Regions from separate parts of the Paenibacillus sp. NRS-1781 genome, predicted to be linked through region 2. Evidence: riboswitches for the same ligand, from Rfam matches in the RefSeq annotation. Region 2 holds a riboswitch; the other holds the start of a gene.
What was found. Region 2 has a riboswitch for glycine ahead of ACIFO6_RS22845 (alanine/glycine:cation symporter family protein). Riboswitches for the same ligand answer to the same signal wherever they lie in the genome.

Region 1 (7,484 bases), on a different contig from region 2:
AAACTGGCTGCAAAAGCTTTGGACATGCAAACAGCCGAGCAGGTTGTTGAATTGGTTCAAAGCATTGAAGGCTAAGGAAGGGTATCACCTTTTCAAGGTATATCTTTTTCCAACAAAAATGGCTGTCTACATACAGCGGCCGGTATCTAACAGATACCGGCTTTTTTGTATGCCCAAAATTGGAGTTTGCTTTTAGCTGCATGAGCAATTCAATATTGGCTTGCGAGCTGCAGTTGCTTCGTCCAGTCGCGTGACTGGAGTGGTATATGGAGCATTCAGCACCAATTCAGGCGTTTCCTCCGCTTCCCGCGCAATTTGGATCATGGTGTCAATGAAGGCATCAAGCGTCTCCTTGCTTTCCGTTTCTGTCGGCTCGATCATGATACATTCCTCTACATTCAGCGGGAAATAAATCGTAGGCGGATGGTAGCCGAAATCGAGCAATCGCTTGGCAACATCAAGTGTACGCACTCCGAATTTCTTTAAGGCGCGCCCGGACATCACAAATTCGTGCTTGCAATATCCCGGATAAGGGATGTCAAAATACGGAGCCAGCCGATGCATCATATAATTGGCATTAAGTACGGCACATTCGGATACCCGCTTCAAGCCGTCAGGACCATAGCTGCGGATATAGGCATAGGCACGGACGAGAATGCCGAAATTGCCGTAAAAGGCTTTGACCCGTCCGATAGAATCTCCCTGTTCTAGGTCCCAATGGTACATTCCCTGTGGATCACGCACAACAAGCGGCTTGGGCAAATACGGAATGAGCCGCTGCTTTACCCCGACAGGTCCCGCGCCAGGCCCGCCTCCGCCATGTGGGGTACTCATCGTTTTGTGCAAATTGAGATGCACCACGTCAAAGCCCATATCCCCGGGGCGGGTGATCCCCATAATGGCGTTGGAGTTCGCGCCGTCATAGTAGAGCAGGCCACCCGCTTCATGCACAATCGCGGCAATGTCAGCGATTTGCTTCTCGAACAGCCCGAGCGTGTTCGGGTTGGTCAGCATAAGCGCAGCGGTGTCGTTGCCTACGGCTTGACGCAGCGCGTCCAGATCCACCAGCCCCTGCGGTGTGGAGGGGAGGGTGACCGTTTCGAAGCCTGCCACAGTGGCGCTGGCGGGGTTCGTTCCGTGCGAGGAATCCGGCACGAGCACCTTGGTACGCCGCTCACCACGCGCTTCGTGGTAGGAGCGGATCATCATTAGCCCGGTCCATTCGCCATGGGCGCCCGCGGCGGGCTGAAGGGTGACGGCATCCATGCCGGTTAACGCGGCCAGATCGTTTTGAAGCGTATGGAGCAGCGCCATGGCGCCCTGGATGCTGTCCTCCGGCTGGTACGGATGGATTTTGGCGAAGCCTGCATAACGGGCGACATCCTCGTTCACCTTGGGGTTGTATTTCATCGTACAGGAGCCGAGGGGATAAAATCCGTTGTCCACGCCAAAATTACGCCGTGACAGTGCTGTATAATGTCGAATAACGTCTACTTCGTATACCTCGGGCAATGCCGCAGGCTCGCTGCGCTGCGCATAATCCGGCAAAAGCTCTGCCACCGGACGCCGGGGAACATCGCATTCAGGCAGTGAATAGGCGATACGGCCGGGTCTGCTCAATTCCAAAATGAGCGCCTGATCTTGTCCTGTAGTATGCGTCATAGCAATCCCCCCAAGATGTGTACGAATTGATCGATCTCTTCCTTTGTTCGTTGCTCTGTCACGGCAATCAGGATGTGACCCGCATATTCCTCATAATTCTGGCCCAAATCGTAGCCGCCGATAAATCCGGCGGCAAGCAATTCGGCTTGCAGTTTATTTATATCCGTACTCTCAGGTAACCGCAGGGCAAACTCGTTAAAGGTGGGTGCGGTAAAGGAGGCGGTTATGCCCTTCAATCCAAGTAATTGCTCCAATGCGTAGCGGCTTTTGTGCAGGTTTAGCGCGGCTACTTCCGCGATGCCCTGTCTACCCATGACGGACAAATACACTGAGGCAGATAAAGCGAGCAGTGCCTGATTGGAGCATATATTAGAGGTGGCCTTTTCCCGGCGGATATGCTGTTCCCGTGCCTGCAAGGTCAGCACGAAGCCACGTTTGCCGTTACGGTCTGTGGTCTGGCCCACAATACGGCCGGGGATACGGCGCATATGAGCCTGAGAAACGGCAAAGTAGCCGCAGGTCGGGCCGCCGAGGGAGGAGGAGATGCCAAGCGGCTGCGCGTCTCCTACGACAATATCCGCACCCTGCTTGTCGGGTGCTTCCAGCAGGCCTAACGCCAGCGGATTGGCGCTGACGACCATAAGACCCTTGTGCGCATGGATCAGGTCAGCCATCGGCTTCAGATTTTCTACGGCCCCGAAAAAATTAGGGCTTTGGACCAAAACAGCCGCCGTCTGTTCCGATATGGCTGTCGCTAATGCTTTCATGTCGGTTACACCATCTGCACAGCCGATTTCCACGATATCCAAATCCAGCCCGCGCGCATAGGCGGCTAGCACCTGGCGTGCCTCTGGATGGACGGTCCGCGATACGATGAGCTGCTTGCGGCGGGTGGCAGCGGCGGCCAATGAGCCTGCTTCTGCCAGCGCAGTCGCTCCATCATACATACTGGCATTGGCTACAGCCATGCCTGTTAATTCGCATATATACGATTGGAATTCGAAGATGGCTTGCAGCTCGCCCTGGCTTACCTCCGGTTGATAGGGAGTGTAGGCCGTATAAAATTCCGAGCGTGAAGTGATATGCTGGATAACGGATGGAATATGATGATCGTAAATCCCTGCGCCGAGAAAGCTGGCGTGCGTGTCTGTATTGGCATTTTGCCCGGCCAGTCCTGATAAGTGGCGGGTTAAGGCTCTTTCGTCTAACCGAGAAGACAGGGGCAGCTCCCCCTTATACCGGATCGCCTCAGGAATATCGCTGAATAAATCGTCGATAGACGATGCGCCGACCGCGCGTAGCATTTCGGCTTGATCCTGTTCAGTCATGGGAAGATAGCGATGCTGTTTCATTGGGTCTGGCTCCTTTCAACCAACAAAATCGTAAAAACGTAGAACGATTAACAAATGATTAATAAACGATTGCGAACGGGGCAGCGTTAGTAATGGATCACGATAGTTATAGTATTAAATCAGCGTGGACGTTTATAAAAGGGCGCTGCTACCACCTCGGCGCGCAGGCGCTTGCCACGAATCTCGACCTCCAACGGTGTGGATAGGGAACTGAAACGACTGTCCACTAGAGCCAAACCCAGATTACGCTTTAAGGTGGGCGACTGGGTTCCCGTTGTGACCTCGCCAATGTGCTGTCCTTCCGCAAAAACGGGATAATGGGCACGTGGGATGCCGCGGTCGAGCATTTCCAGTCCGATCAGCTTGCGTGGAATACCTTGTTCTTTCTGACGTTGCAGGGCCTCTCTCCCGATAAAATCCCCCTTATTCAGCTTGACGAAGAAGCCTAAACCAGCTTCCAGTGGGGAAATGGTAGCGGACAACTCCTGTCCGTACAGCGGCAGCCGTGCCTCGAAGCGCAGCGTATCCCTGGCCCCAAGTCCGGCGGGAACCAGACCATGCGGCTCACCGATGCGAAGCAATCCGTCCCACACTGCCGGTGCATCCACAGCGGGCACATAAAATTCAAAACCGTCTTCACCCGTGTACCCGGTGCGGGAGACGAGCGCTTTTGCCCCGAACAATTGCACATCCTCACGGAATCGGAAGGATGCCAGATTCGTAATGTCCACGTCTGTCACGGCTGCGGTAATACGAGCAGCTTCAGGTCCTTGCAACGCCAGCAGTGCTAACGCATCTGATACGTTTTCCAGATGAACGGATGCAGGAGCATGGCGAAGCAGCCAATCCCAATCCTTGTCGATATTGGAGGCATTCACAACGAGCATGTAACGCTCCGACCCTTTACAGTAAACAAGCAGGTCGTCTACTACACCTCCATCCGGGTAACACAGGAGAGAGTATTGGGCCTGACCTGGCTCCAACTGACTGACATCGTTCGTCGTCACCTGTTGCAGAAATGCTTCGGCTTCCTGGCCTTCGACCAAGAATTCACCCATATGCGATACATCGAACATTCCCGCACGTTGTCGGACGGCCTCATGCTCCTTTTGAATGCCACTGAACTGTACAGGCAGCTCCCAGCCGCCAAAATCAATGCAACGAACCCCCGGCAGCGTGCCGTAGGAGGAATACAGCGGCGTTTTTCGCAAGTTAGTCATTTTTTCACTCCTATCCAGTGTGATCAGCTAAACAAAAAAGACAGGCCGAAAAAAACGTATGGACCGCAGTCCACACACTTTTTTTCAGCTCTGTCCTTGATACCTGAGAGTTACCCCGGTGCGTACCAGGTTTCCCCTTGGGTGATCCGCCTGTATGGCGAATGCTCTCCAGAGATGCGTCCGGCAGAGGTCCTTTTGCCTGAGAGATTCACCTGCGGTGCAGGTTTACTCCTTCGGCGCTGCCCTTGGATCAGCTAAACGTCATCCGGCCCTGCCGGTAACAGCTTGATTCCACTCGCTGGCTACCTTGTTTTCACAGGCGGCAACAGCTAGCGAGTTTTGGCAGTCTCTCCCTCCACGTTCATCCGCGTTTACAGTTATCGGGTATTTCCAAAAGCACTTGTTATAACCCATTAATACGCAAATTTATTCGAAATGTCAACAAAAATGTCATGAAAAACATTATTAAAAACATTTTATTCATAAATAAGGTTATGTAAGCGTTTGTTATATCCTGTCGTATTTTTAGTTAGAACGATATATGGAGAAATGTGAAATATTTTTGTTAGTATTATTGACATGAGAGTTCTTGTTGTCATAATCTTAACCTGTCACAGACGGGTAGGCGAAACGATGTAATCCATATGGAAGCGAGGCGGAGCAGGATGAGTGAAGTGAAGCAGCAATTGTGGTACACAGAGGAACACGAGTGGGTTCAGCGCACAGAGGATGGAACGGTACGAATCGGTATTACGGACTTTGCACAGCATCAACTGGGGGATATCGTTTTTGTGGAGCTGCCTGGGGAGGGAGCAACGATTGAGCAGGGGGCAGAGATTGGTACTATTGAATCGGTAAAGACAGTATCCGACCTGTTCGCTCCGGTGACGGGAACGGTGTTGAAGGTGAATGAAGCGCTGGAAAGCACGCCTGAGCTGGTGAACGAGTCTCCCTATGAAAAAGGCTGGATGATCGAAGTGGAGCTTGGAGAAGATGTAGAGAAAGCACTAAGCAAGCTGCTGTCTGCGGATCAGTACGAGCAATTGACTGCCAATGAGTAATAATGGGGCAAATTAGGTTGGATAACTGAATAAGAGTGGCGTTTGTCCGCTCTGTTTTGTATAAAAATAGTCGCGATGATTGGGCATAGCGGCTATTTTTTGCTGTCTTTTTTGGAAAGCGTAATTACGTTCTTTTATCTTTTTTAGAGGATAGATCTCATACATAAATTGTACTGATGACAGGATGGTTTTTCGACTAAACACTCATGTTACAGGCCATATTAAGAGGAATTATGCAGAAGGATTTCGCGCCTGTTTACCTTAAATTTAAATGTTGTCATCAATGTTCATGACGAAAGTACGTTTTCATTTCGTTGATGAAGATAGCGTTGTCATTTAGTATGAATTTTAAGAAAAGGTAGTGATGCTTTTTACCTATAAGGAGGATATGAATATGAGCACAGTGGACGCAAAGTCCAATTCAAACGGAGGCGCGCGCGTTGCCGTACAGCGTTTTGGCCGTTTTCTCAGTGGTATGGTTATGCCCAATATGGGGGCCTTTATCGCGTGGGGATTGATCACGGCACTCTTTATTCCGACCGGATGGTTTCCGAATGAGGGTTTTGCACAACTGGTTGATCCGATGAAAAATTATTTGCTGCCACTGCTGATCGGTTATACGGGTGGCACCATGATTCACGGACAGCGCGGAGGTGTGATCGGGGCCATTATGACGATGGGTGTCATTGTCGGGGCGGACATTCCGATGTTCCTCGGCGCGATGGTAGCGGGTCCGCTGGCTGCATGGATATTGAAGAAATTCGACAAAGCGATTGACGGCAAAGTTAAATCAGGGTTTGAAATGCTGGTCAATAACTTCTCAGCAGGGATTATCGGGGCGATTTTAGCGTTGCTTGCCCATGTGGCAATCGGACCGTTTGTACAAATTATCAGTCAAGTGTTGTCAGCAGGGGTACAGTTCCTCGTGAACGCAGGGCTTTTGCCGCTCGTCAACCTCATTATTGAGCCCGGAAAAGTGTTATTTCTAAACAACGCACTGAACCACGGAGTATTGAGTCCGATTGCGCTGGAGGAGGCTTCAAGAACAGGCAAATCCGTTTTGTTCATGCTTGAATCCAACCCTGGACCGGGGCTCGGTATTTTGCTGGCCTATTGCCTGTTTGGTAAAGGTTCTGCGAAGTCGTCGGCTCCCGGCGCGGTCATCATTCACTTTTTCGGCGGGATTCATGAAATTTATTTCCCTTATATTTTGATGAAGCCGATTCTGATTCTTGCTGCTATAGCAGGGGGCATGGTGGGAACGTTCTGTTTCATGCTGACAGGTGCCGGACTGGTTGCAGCTCCTTCACCGGGTAGTATCATCGCTTATTTCCTGATGACGCCAAAAGGCGGATATTTGCCAATGCTGAGCGGTGTGATTGCTGCTGCGGTCGTATCGTTTGCTGTGGCTGCGGTATTACTCAAGACAGGTAAGCAAAAAGGAGAGGGGCTTGAGGAAGCGGCATCCCGTATGAAGGATATGAAGACTCAAAGCAAAGGTGCAAGCGAAAACGCCGCTGTAACGGAAGATAACCGCGAAGCTGATCTTGCTGCCAAGATTGCCGAAGTTCAAACGGTCAAGGATAAATCAGATGTCAACAAGATCGTCTTTTCCTGTGATGCAGGTATGGGCTCAAGCGCTATGGGCGCCTCGATTTTACGCAAAAAAATGAAGCAGGCGGGTGTGGATGTTACGGTAACAAACACGGCAATCAGTGAGATTCCGCAGGATACGGATATTGTCATTACGCAAAAAACGTTGACAGACCGGGCTAAAACGGTAGCTCCCAATGCTGAGCACATTTCTATTGACAATTTCCTGAAAAGTCCTGAATACGAAGCGCTGGTGGAACGTCTGAAATCCGATTCTTAATCCCCTGTAGTAGTCAGGCCGCCTGTGTGCAGTAGGTATGTTCTGCGGAAGGGATGAGCTTGGGAAGGAACGGTATGCGTTTATGAATATTACGAAACGACAACGTGACATCGTGGAATATCTTCTGGAGCAGTCCCAAGAGGTAACAGCCGGGGAAATTGCCACGAAGATTAATGTCAGCACAAGGACGGTTCACCGGGAGCTCAGTGCAGTCGAGCATTGGTTAGCGGCTCATGCGGTAAAGCTGGAGAAAAAATCAGGGATTGGTATCTATGTGGATGCCGACCCGGCTCAGCTTGTATGTCTGCGGGAGCAA
Region 2 (7,484 bases):
AACAATGACCCTACAATCGGCAGCAACCAATGCACAAGACGCGGCCCCAAATCTCTAGCCGGATTAATAGCATAACCTGTCGTCCCGCCCAAGGACAAGCCGATGCTGACAACCAGAAAACCCACAATGACTTTTAGCCGCCCGCCTTGCCGAAGCCCTTGGAATCCAGTCATAGCCCACAACAATAACATCAAAAGAGCTTGAATAAGACGATATTTACAGTAAAAAAAGAAGTGTCCTCCCAACCTGTAGTGGCTGAGGGACACTCCTTTATGAGTTGACTGTTTGTCCTTTTTCTTCTATGTCTATGGCTGCTCCGGCACTGGCACCGGCAAGCATTCCCTTTTTCTTGTTGGGGTACAGGGAATCCATATAGGTACGGGTCTCAGCAACTACAATTCCCGACAAGCCAAGCAGTGCAATCAAGTTCGGGAAGGCCATCATGGCGTTAAAGATATCTGCCAGCAGCCAAATGGCTTCCAGCTTGATGAACGCGCCTCCTGCTACCAGAGCGATGAATAGATAGCGATACGGTTTAATCCACTTGACCCCAAGCAAATATTCAACGCAGCGCTCCCCGTAGTAGTTCCAGCCAAGTATCGTTGTGAACGCAAATAAAATAAGGCTAATCGTCACGAGCTCTGCCCCAGCCGGAAAGGCACTGGAAAACGCATGCTGGGTCATCAGACCTCCATCATCATTTCCACTCCATATTCCTGTAACTAGCAACGTAAACCCTGTCAGATTACAAATAATCATCGTATCGATAAATACGCCTGTCATGGATATTAGCCCTTGCTCCGCAGGCCATTTGGTTTTGGCAGCTGCGGCTGCAATTGGTGCACTGCCCAGTCCGGCCTCATTGGCAAAAATACCTCTGGCTACCCCGCTTCGCATCGCCAGCATAATCGTGGCTCCGGCAAAACCACCAGTCGCGGATGTGGTCGAGAAAGCCCCTTGCAATACTAAAGCGATCGCATGAGGCAGCTCTCCTGCAAACTTAATGAGAACGATTAAACAAACTACGATATAGAGCCCCGACATGAATGGAACGATCTTTGTGGATACCTTGGCAATACTTTTGAGTCCTCCAATCGTTACAACAGCCGTTAACACGGAAATAACGATTGCTGTAACTACTGTTGGTATTCCAAAGCTACTTTCCGTAGAAGAAACGATAGCCTTTACTTGCGGAAAAGTACCGATTCCAAATAGCGCTACAAGAATACCAGAAAAGGCAAACAACATCGCCAGCGGCTTGAAACGGCGGCCAAGCCCTTTTTCAATATAATACATGGGTCCACCCGAAAATTGTCCGTTCCGGTCTTTAACACGGTATTTAACGGATAATAATCCTTCCGCGTATTTGGTTGCCATTCCGAAAAAAGCTGCAACCAACATCCAAAATAATGAGCCGGGTCCACCCAGTTTGATCGCAGTCGCAACGCCAACGATACTTCCTGTACCTACAGTAGCTGCGAGTGCTGTACTCAATGCTCCAAAGCTACTGACATCCCCGCTGCCTTCATCCGGCGCTTTACCAATTAGCTTGAGCGCCAGGGGCAATCGAACAACCTGAAGTAGCTTCAGACGGATCGTTAGCCACAACCCAGTGCCCATGACGAGAATTAGAAGCGGCGCTCCCCACATCCAGCTGTCAATCATTTCTAGCACATGTACCAAATTCATTTCAACCCGCTCCTCTAGCATATTAAAAAACAAAAAAGAGTCAAATCCGCTGATTCGACTCCTGGAGAGGTTAAAGGCACGAAAAAATACAACCATCTTGTGCAGGATTCAGCCACTAACAGCTCATAAAAAAGCCTAGGGCATCCCCTGTCACAGGTTATTCGCGTCTCTGTCCTTTTGCCTGAGAGTTTAAGCAGATGATATCTGCGGTGCACCTTCGGCGCCCAATTAAGGGTCTCTCCAGAGTTCTGTCCGTTTACGGTCCCGCTTGTTGCTGTAATCAGCCCAAGCACCTGAGAGTTTTGCCCCTTCGGTCGGAACTTACGTTCCATCTCCCGCAAACATCAACCAGACATATGAAATTGTTTTTATTATACAGAAAACTTTCAGCTTTTTACAAGTGAAAAATTTGTGAAGGTGTTTCGTTTTTTTAGGACGAGCCTATAAAATAAGGGCGGACTTGGCCGAATTCATCCTCATGATGTTCTCAGCCGCACCCACCCCCAGACCATATTGGGTTATATTCAGTTAACTTGGATTACAGTTCTTCTCCGTTAGTGACAATTACATTTTTGTACCAGTCAAAAGAGTCCTTCTTGGAGCGCTTCAGTGTTCCGTTACCGTCATCGTCCATATCAACATAAATAAATCCGTAACGCTTGGACATTTCGGAAGTAGACATACTCACAAGGTCGATAGGCCCCCAACTGGTGTAACCAATCAAATCCACACCGTCCGTAATCGCTTCCTTCATTTGGGCAATATGCTGGCGCAAATAATCAATGCGATACGTGTCGTGAATGGAGCCGTCTTCTTCCACCTTGTCATATGCACCCAAGCCGTTTTCCACGATGAACAGCGGCTTTTGATAGCGGTCATATAATGTGTTCAGCGTAACACGCAGGCCGATCGGATCAATCTGCCAGCCCCAGTCAGAGGATTGCAAATACGGATTTTTCACGCCTCCAATCAGGTTCCCCGCTGCCTTCTCACCTTCCGGACCTGCCGAGACAGTCAAGGTCATGTAATAGCTGAATGAGATGTAATCGACCGTGTTGTTTTTCAGAATCTCGGCATCGCCGGGTTCTGTGTGCAAAACAATATTATTTTCTTCAAAATAACGGTTCATATAATTTGAATATTCCCCACGGGCATGTACATCCGTAAAGAACAGATTCATCTGGTTTTCATGCTGACTTTTCAGCACATCCTCCGGGTTACACGTATGTGCATAGCTTTCCATACGAGCCAGCATACAGCCGATTTGAGAGCCAGGAATAATCTCATGTCCTCGTTTTGTCGCCAATGCGCTCGCCACAAACTGGTGATGCAGGGCTTGATAGATGGCTTGTTGCTTGTTATCTACACGGTCAATGACCACACCACCACCTGTGAACGGACTCATCGTCATCACATTGATCTCATTAAAAGTCAGCCAGTACTTCACTTTATCCTTATAACGTGTAAACACCGTTTCGGCATAATTGACGTAGTGTTGTACCACTTCACGACCAAGCCAGCCATTATATTTCTGTGTCAGACCTAGCGGTGTTTCGTAATGGGACAATGTCACCAGTGGCTCTATCCCATACTTACGCAGCTCGTCAAATACATTATCGTAAAATTGCAGTCCTGCTTCATTCGGCTCCGCATCATCACCATTTTGGAAAATCCGCGACCAGTTAATGGACATGCGGAATACCTTAAAGCCCATTTCCGCAAATAATGCGATATCTTCTTTGTAATGATGAAAAAAGTCCACACCTTCGCGCTTTGGAAAACGGGCATTTACCTTGCCAGCCAAAATGTCTTCAAGTCGCTCGGACGAAATCTCTATAGCATGATCGTTTGTGCGCTCTGCTTTGGGTACATAGGCAATTACGTCCGCACTGGACAATCCTTTTCCATCTACGTCAAAGGCGCCTTCCAATTGGTTGGCTGCGGTTGCCCCGCCCCACAGAAAGTTTTTCGGAAATCCTTTTAATATCTTAGTCATGGGATGAGAGCCTCTTTTCTTTTTTTAGTTATTTTTGTCCATCTTCAAAATAAATGTCATTTTGATAACGCAGCTCATTGCTGATCTTCTGAACCTCAATGCTCAATGACTTCAATTCTTCGTAGCGGTCCTTGTCCTTTTCGGCAATGATCCGATAAAACTCCTGAGCCTCGTAAAACATGAAATGATGCGTTTCCAGAGCACTTACAGTATCTGTTTCCTGAGTACGAACATCCAGAACTGTTACGTCCGTGATACCAGAGACACCACTGGAGATCATAGTGGCCTGGTCCCCGTAAATTTCAACACGGTTGGTGGTTACAGCATTTTTGGCCAGTTGGATCACCAGTGTAAAATCGGGATACGACAGTAGGATCGGGCCGCCCAAATCCACGCCATTCTCATGCTTTTTGGCACAGTACAGGCCTGATGTCGGGGCTCCGAGCAAATCAATGGCAAAATACAGCGAATACACACCCAAATCCATTAATGCACCCCCGCCATAAGACAGAGAAAAGATATTAGGAGTATCTCCTGACAGCAACTGATCATACCGGGAGGAAAATTGCATGGAGTACAAGGTGCCACCCTGGATATTGCCCACGCGCTTCAAGTTGTCCTTAAGGCACAAAAAATTAGGCTCATGGATATGACGAACCGCTTCCAGCAGGTAGCAGCCATTTCGGTTAGCCAACTCGTAAGCCTCCTGCAATTCCTGCTCTGTCAGGCTAATCGGTTTTTCGACAATCGCATGTTTGCCATGCTCCAAAAATAGACGCGCTTGCGCCATGTGCAAGGAATTGGGGGTAGCAATATAAATGGCATCCATATCGGATTGAGCCATTTCTTCCAAACTGTCATACAGCGTAATGTTTTCAAGCTGGCACTCGGCGGCAAAAGCTGCGCCTTTGTCCTTATTTCGAACAAAGAGTGCTGTAATTTCCCAGCCGCCAGCTTCTTTCACGGCTTTAACCCATTCTGTGCTGATCCACCCTGTTCCAATTATTCCAAGCTTCATATTAGCGTAACTCCTTTCTTGATAACGAACCTATCGCCGGAAATCAACGATGGACGGGGAAGGCTGCTTAAAGCCGTTTTCCAATATTTCGATTGTCAGCAAAATGTCCTCGTCCTTAACCAGCTTGGGTGCTCCGTGGACAATGGACTCGTACAACGAGTCATACAATTGCCCATAATCTCCTACTGGCGTAGCAAGTGTTTCCTCGATAGCTTCACTACTGCCGGGCGGCACGTATTTAAGTTTGCCATAGGAAGCGGGATTATCCAGTCCGAAACCTTTCATATCCGGGGTCTTGCCGGCTTTCAGCCAGGTTTCCTGCTGATCATCTCCCCATTTGACGAAGCTGCCCTTCGTGCCGTGAATAGTAAACTGCGGGTAAGGCAGGCACACCACCAGAGAAGTTTTTACAATCACTTTTTTGTCCGGGTAATATAATATAGTTTCATTGTAATCATCAGCGCCATGAGGAGTATATCGCAAGTATTGCCAGAATAATACCACAACATGAGGAACGTTTTTTTGAAATGCATCGACAGATGCTATAAACTAGACGTAATGCCCTCATAAGCATCCTAAACGTTGTAACGCGTATCATGTCAAATATTTTTCATATGTGAGGAGAAGCAGCATGTCGAATCTTGATCAAATTGCCAAACTGGCGGGCTTTTCCAAAGCTACGGTATCCAGAGTGTTAAACAAGTCCCCCCATGTGAGCCAGGAGACGAGAAGCAAGATTTTGAAAATCATGCAGGAGCTGGATTACGTTCCCAATCGGAACGCCGTTTCCTTATCCAAGGGTCAGACCCTTCAAATTGGCATCATCACTTCAACCATTAATGAAATTGTTCTCGCATTTCTGAACAGCTTTGTAGAGGTAGCGGCCCAGTACGAATTTCAAACGATTATTTATACTTCGGAAGAAGATAAGAAGAAAGAGCTTCAGGCCTTCGAAGATCTAAAAAGAAAAAGAGTTGATGCGCTGGTCATCATTTCCTGTGTAAATGATACCGATTTGTTAAGCACTTATTGCAAGTATGGCCCGATTGTGTCGTGGCAACGAATGGATCATACCGATATTCGCTCCGTCGCCATGGACCAGTACGAAGGGTACATGCTGGCGCTAAAACACTTGATACAAAAAGGCTATACTCGTATAGCCAATGCCTTTGGCCGCCCAAGCAGCATCAACACCCACAGCAGACAACGATCCTATGCGTATATCATGGAGCAGCATAATCTTCCTGTATTGCAGCATTGGAATCAATCTTCCATCTATAACATCCGTGATGGCGAACAGGTGGTGCGTGATTTGTTACAATATCGGGACGAATTCCCACAGGCTATTCTGTGCTCCAACGATTATGTGGCGGTTGGTATTTTCTGCGAAGCCCGCAGACAACTGCTGAGCGTGCCGGAAGATCTGGCGATCGTCGGGTTTGATAACACGGAGCTCTCGCATACGATGGGGATTACAACCGTTCAGAATCCAATTGAGGCTCAGGCACAAAATGCCTTTTACATGCTTTCCCCTCAGCTCCTAGGTCGCCAAATGGAACTGCACCACCTGCAATACAGCCTCATTGAACGCACAACTACATAGCGTAACGCTTACCTGGGGCTAGGCGAAATGACCTGTGTTTGTAATGTTTTTTGTCGAATAAGAATAAAATATGTTGAAATCGCTTTATATTGTGCTACAATAGCACTATATAAAGGATTGTGACCGGTAATGCGGGCAATGCCTGAGTTCAATTGAGTGCTATTGCTAACAATAGTGTTGAATTGTGCTTAGGCATTTTTTATTGCTAAAGGATGGGAGGAGGAACTTCAATGATTATTGAGAAAGTACTCAATAACAACGTCCTGTTGACTAAAAACGACAAAGGCAAAGAGGTCATCGTGATGGGAAGAGGCATTTCCTTCAAAAAGGTGGCTGGAGACCAAGTCGATGATGATAAAATAGATAAGATTTTCATGTTAAATGAAAACGAGTTCACGGCCAAGCTTACCGAGCTGCTAAACGATATTCCCGTATCTCATCTGGAGGTCGTGAATGAAATCGTAACCCATGCAATGGAAGTGCTCGATACGGAATTAAGCGATAATATTTATTTAACGCTGACCGATCATATTCATTTTGCGATACAGCGTCAAGAAAAAGGGCTCGCGCTCCAAAACGCGATGCTGTATGAGATTAAGCGCTTTTACAAGAAAGAATATGAGGTTGGGCTGGAAGCTTTGCGAAAAATTGAAAATACGCTTGGAGTGAAACTGGGCGAAGACGAAGCGGGCTTTATCGCATTGCATATGGTGAATGCTCGGATCGACGGTAACGAAATGAAGTCTACGCTGAAAATGACCGAGATTGTTCAACATATATTGAATATTATTACGTATCATTACGGTATTGTGCTGGATGAGTCCTCTTTTAGCTATTCGAGATTTTTGACGCATTTGCAATATTTTGCGATGCGGGTGATTCGTAAAGAGGTCATTCACAGTGGAGAAGAATTTTTGTACAACCAGGTAAAACAGACGTATACCGAAGCTTTCGCTTGTGCGCAAAAGATCAATGAATATCTGGAAAAAACATACGATCAATATTTAAGCAAGGACGAATATGTATATCTGACCATTCATATTCATCGAGTGACCGAGCGGAATAACATTGCCAAGTAACAAGTCGAATCATAAATCTGGCTAAAAACTTCATACCCTCATCGTTCATGGATTGTGACTGGTAAGGCAGGCAAAACCTAAACTGATGGTGAAATCGGC

Region 1: another riboswitch for glycine. It lies ahead of gcvT (glycine cleavage system aminomethyltransferase GcvT); the one in region 2 lies ahead of ACIFO6_RS22845 (alanine/glycine:cation symporter family protein).

Annotation. Positions count from the first base shown of each region.
Region 1 covers NZ_JBITPI010000006.1:84,892-92,375, forward strand. Annotated here, with positions in the region: gene ptsP (phosphoenolpyruvate--protein phosphotransferase) at 1-75, shown strand, start outside; gene gcvPB (aminomethyl-transferring glycine dehydrogenase subunit GcvPB) at 193-1,662, opposite strand; gene gcvPA (aminomethyl-transferring glycine dehydrogenase subunit GcvPA) at 1,659-3,014, opposite strand; gene gcvT (glycine cleavage system aminomethyltransferase GcvT) at 3,134-4,234, opposite strand; glycine riboswitch at 4,315-4,411, opposite strand; glycine riboswitch at 4,412-4,599, opposite strand; gene gcvH (glycine cleavage system protein GcvH) at 4,900-5,295, shown strand; gene ACIFO6_RS02160 (PTS mannitol transporter subunit IICB) at 5,690-7,168, shown strand; gene ACIFO6_RS02165 (BglG family transcription antiterminator) at 7,251-7,484, shown strand, end outside.
Region 2 covers NZ_JBITPI010000076.1:21,309-28,792, reverse strand. Annotated here, with positions in the region: partial or broken gene ACIFO6_RS22850 (aquaporin) at 1-173, opposite strand, end outside; gene ACIFO6_RS22845 (alanine/glycine:cation symporter family protein) at 271-1,689, opposite strand; glycine riboswitch at 1,849-1,943, opposite strand; glycine riboswitch at 1,961-2,037, opposite strand; gene ACIFO6_RS22840 (glycoside hydrolase family 1 protein) at 2,228-3,685, opposite strand; gene ACIFO6_RS22835 (Gfo/Idh/MocA family protein) at 3,714-4,703, opposite strand; gene ACIFO6_RS22830 (Gfo/Idh/MocA family oxidoreductase) at 4,734-5,207, opposite strand; gene ACIFO6_RS22825 (LacI family DNA-binding transcriptional regulator) at 5,335-6,306, shown strand; gene licT (BglG family transcription antiterminator LicT) at 6,537-7,385, shown strand.